Regions from separate parts of the Colwellia sp. MB02u-10 genome, predicted to be linked through region 1. Evidence: riboswitches for the same ligand, from Rfam matches in the RefSeq annotation. Region 1 holds a riboswitch; the other holds the start of a gene.
What was found. Region 1 has a riboswitch for cobalamin ahead of H4J59_RS13465 (ABC transporter ATP-binding protein). Riboswitches for the same ligand answer to the same signal wherever they lie in the genome.
Positions count from the first base shown of each region.

Region 2: it holds a riboswitch for cobalamin, as region 1 does, so the genes downstream of both, H4J59_RS14330 (TonB-dependent receptor domain-containing protein) here and H4J59_RS13465 (ABC transporter ATP-binding protein) in region 1, are expected to answer to the same signal.

Region 1 is NZ_JACGVK010000131.1:69,901-72,111, forward strand. It holds gene H4J59_RS13460 (M13 family metallopeptidase) at 1-784, shown strand, start outside; cobalamin riboswitch at 975-1,118, shown strand; gene H4J59_RS13465 (ABC transporter ATP-binding protein) at 1,320-2,195, shown strand; gene H4J59_RS13470 (iron ABC transporter permease) at 2,198-2,211, shown strand, end outside.
Region 2 is NZ_JACGVK010000132.1:205,331-207,541, reverse strand. It holds gene H4J59_RS14335 (cobyric acid synthase) at 1-1,043, shown strand, start outside; cobalamin riboswitch at 1,068-1,244, shown strand; gene H4J59_RS14330 (TonB-dependent receptor domain-containing protein) at 1,296-2,211, shown strand, end outside.

The DNA of each region.
Region 1 (2,211 bases):
AATAGGCTACCCAGATAAGTGGGAAGATTACACAGCACTAAGCATTAAAAGTGACGATTTAGTCGGCAATACAATACGCTCTGGTACGCTTGCTCACCAAAAAGAACTGGCTAAGCTTGGTGGTCCAATTGACCGACAAGAATGGGCGATGACACCTCAAACCGTTAATGCTTATTACAACCCAACTAAAAACGAAATTGTCTTTCCAGCGGCTATTTTACAGCCACCATTTTTTAATTTAGCGGCAGACGATGCGGTAAACTACGGTGGCATTGGCGCCGTTATTGGTCATGAAATGGGCCACGGCTTTGACGACCAAGGTAGCAAATACGATAGTAAAGGCAACATGCGTAACTGGTGGACTGATGAAGATTTAGCGGCCTTTACCATGCGCGCGGATAACTTAGTGGCACAGTATAGCAACTATGAGGTATTTGATGACTTAAAGGTTAATGGCGAACTAACCTTAGGCGAAAACATTGGTGATTTATCCGGAGTTAATATCGCTTATAAAGCTTATAAAGCTTCATTAAATGGTAAAGAAGCCCCAGTGATTGACGGCTTAACCGGCGACCAACGCTTCTTTATGGGCTTTGCACAAATATGGCGTGGAAAAATGGTTGAAAAGTCATTAAGAAATCGCGTAGCGACAGACCCACATTCGCCAGGTGAGTTCCGTGCGCTAGGTGCATTATCAAATATGCCTGAGTTTTATAGCGCCTTTGACGTTAAAGCAGGTGACGCTATGTATATCGCCCCTGAGAAGCGCGTTAAAATTTGGTAATATTGGCTTTACTGATGACATAAGAAAAATTACCTTAGGTCTAATTAACGCGTAAAAAAAATTGTCAAAATACAGTGTCAAAATAAAAAAGGAGCATTAGCTCCTTTTTTTTACGCCGCTTATAGCGCGTCAAATGACGGTTTTTATTGTAAAGCAGCATGCTAAGCCGTAAAATCTCTTGCCTAATAATCGATACCTTTAGCCAGATGCTTTTTTATTGTTTTGGCTAATTGATAGGGAACACGGTTAAATTCCGTGACTGTACCCGCAACTGTAAATAGCTTTTAATAAAAAGTTATAAGTCAGGACACCTAGTATCAACCTATTGTACCAAGCTAATCATGTTAACACCGTGCGGGAATACACGTAAGTTACACTGTCTTTAAGGCATTCGTATCCTATTTTCTGCGCTGTAGTTAGTTTTATTATGCAACATAAGCTTTTGAATTAACCTCTAGGCCGCAATGAAAATATACTTCTTAGTTATTATCCAACGCATACCAAACGTAATTAGCACTAAGCTAGGCTGGCTTTAATGGCAAAATTACTCAGTGTTGAGTCAGTATCTTGGGCTGTTGATAAACAAAGTATTCTCAATAATATTTCATTTGATGTTGCCCACGGCGATATTATTGGCATTATCGGGCCTAATGGTGCCGGCAAAACCTCACTGCTTAAGTGCATACTAAACCAATACAAAAATTGGCAAGGCGGCATTAAGCTAAAAAATAAAAAAATCAGCGACTACAAACCACATGAATTAGCACAAACATTTGCTTTAGTGGTACAAAACTCGCCCCCCATATTTGATTTAAATGTTTATGATGTGGTTAGAATGGGCCTACTGCCCTATAAAAGCCTCTTTGCTCGTGATAATGACGTAGATAAAAAAGATATTATGCTCGCGTTAGAAAAAGTGGGTTTAGCTAGCAGCCAAGCAAAATTTTTTAACACCTTATCTGGCGGCGAACAACAACGGGTATTAATTGCTAAAGCCCTAGTACAAAAAGCAAAAATATTGGTCTTAGATGAACCTACTAATCACTTAGATATTTTCTACCAACATCAAATATTACAACTAGTAAAAGCGTTAAATATTACCGTTATTATGACCATACATGATCTCAATCTAGCAGCACATTACTGTAATCGTTTGCTGCTATTAGATAAAGGCAACTTAGTCAGCGACAATAGTGTTGATCAAGTGCTAAAGCCTGAGCTGTTAACAAAAGTTTTTGGTTTACCCTGTTATCGAGATGACGCACAACATTGTGGCGTACCTAGAGTTTATTTCTATCCCGCAGCTGATACTATGATGGCTCATCAATCGGCTGTTAAACCAACTGGGCCCATTAGCTCAACTGAGTCAACTGAGTCAACTGAGTCAACTAGTAAAGGTCAACACGCGTGAGTATTCTTGGCAACCG
Region 2 (2,211 bases), on a different contig from region 1:
TGTTAGTGGCAGATATTGACCGTGGTGGCGTCTTTGCTCACCTTGTTGGTACTTTAGCGTTATTGTCTGATTCAGAACAAGCCAGAATCAAAGGCTTTATTATCAACCGGTTTCGCGGTGATATAAGCCTACTTGAATCTGGCTTAGATTGGCTTGAACAGCGCACAGGTAAACCCGTGTTAGGGGTTTTACCTTATTTACATGACTTAGCGTTAGACGCCGAAGATGCCGTCGCGCTTGATAATAAAGTCACGCAAGCAAAAGTGAAAATTTTTGTGCCCTTGTTGCCACATATGAGCAATCATACCGACTTTGATCCGCTGCGCTTACAACCGAATATCGACTTACAATACATTAGAATAGGTCAGTCGTTACAAGGGGCTGATTTAATTATTTTACCGGGCAGTAAAAATGTTATTGCTGATTTAAGGTTTTTAAAGCAACAGGGTTGGCAGCAAGAAATTGAGCAGCACTTACGTTATGGTGGAAAATTGCTCGGTATTTGTGGTGGTTATCAAATGTTAGGTAAGCAAATTTTTGACCCTGAACATATTGAATCGCACGTTGAAGAGATTTCTGGCTTAGGATTATTAGACTTCACAACGAGCTTAACGCAAGACAAAACTTTAAGCCAAGTATCGGCAACCATGAGGCTTAATGGTGAAACCTGTCAGTTACGCGGTTATGAAATACATTGTGGTGTTTCTACTGGCCCAGCGTTAAACGCGCCACTACTTAACATTCATTATGATGAGCCAAGAAATAAAGCACAGAACATGCCTGAGGGCTGTATTTCCAATGACGGACAAATTATTGCTACCTATCTGCATGGCTTTTTTGATTGTCCAGAGCCTACCCAACTCGTGCTGAATTGGCTGGGTATAAAAGATACAGCACAAGCCATGGTTGATATTAATCAACATCGAGAAATACAACTTGAGCGATTAGCTGATGTTTGTCAGCAGCACTTAGCTATGGATAAAATTTACGATATTATTAATCAAGGTGTCGATACGCCGAGTAATAAGTTATCAACTCAGTAAGACGAAAGAATTTAAACAAGCGACAGTAACTGAACACTTTAGTGACTGTTTTACATAGTAAGTTCGAGGGAAGAAAATGAAATTTTTTCACTGCCCCCGCAACGGTAATCATAGTGTTAAGCGTTTTATTTATATAAAGATATATTGATAGAAAGTTTGACCATGTTAGTCCGAGCACTTTAACTTGCATAATTAAACTGCGCTTAAGCGCGGTAATACAAATGGTGCGGAGGGCATCGTTAATGAGGTCATATGAACATTAAACAAAACAATTTTTTCAAAAAATCACTATTATCACTTGCCGTTATCAGTGCTATGTCAACAGCTTTTGTTGCTTCAGCAAGCACCGAAAGTAAGGCAAAAGATATTGAAGTATTAACGGTAACTGCAACCCGTACACACCTAAATATTGACGATGCGCTGACTAGCCAAGTAGTTATTACACGTGCAGATATTGAGCTAGCTAACCCCATTTCATTATTAGATTTATTATCTACAGTACCCAGTATTGATATTGCCACTAATGGCGGTAGAGGGCAAAACGCCTCAATTTTTATGCGTGGCACCAACTCAGATCATACCTTAGTACTGATTGATGGTGTGCGAGTGAGTTCTGCTACATCGGGCGGCACAAATTTAAATACCATTTCGCCAGAGATGATCGAGCGTATCGAAATCGTGCAAGGCCCACGTGCAGCATTGTGGGGCTCAGACGCTATTGGCGGTGTTATTCAAATATTTACTCGTCAGTTATCAGCGGGAGAGTTGTTTGCCGGTGCTAGTTTTGGTACTGACAACTATCAAAAGTATAAAGCTGGCGCAGGTATTAGCCATGGTGACGGCCAAACGACTATCACCGTCAGTAAAGAAGAAAGTGATGGTTATGATGTTCAAGAAGGCACTGAAACTGATGACGACGGTTACGACTTTACCTCGGTAGCGATTAGAGGTCAGCAAAAAATTACGGAAGATTTTTCAGTAGAGTGGTTGTTATCAAGTGATAGCGGCGACAATGAATATGATGGTTATTATAATGGCTCTGACTTTAATAATCATGCGTGGTTAGTTCGCGGCAATTATGCCAGCAGTATTAAAGGTGTAAATAACAATACCGTTTTTTCTGTTGGCCAAAGTCGTGACAGTATCGACAGCTTAAGTAATGGCCTTT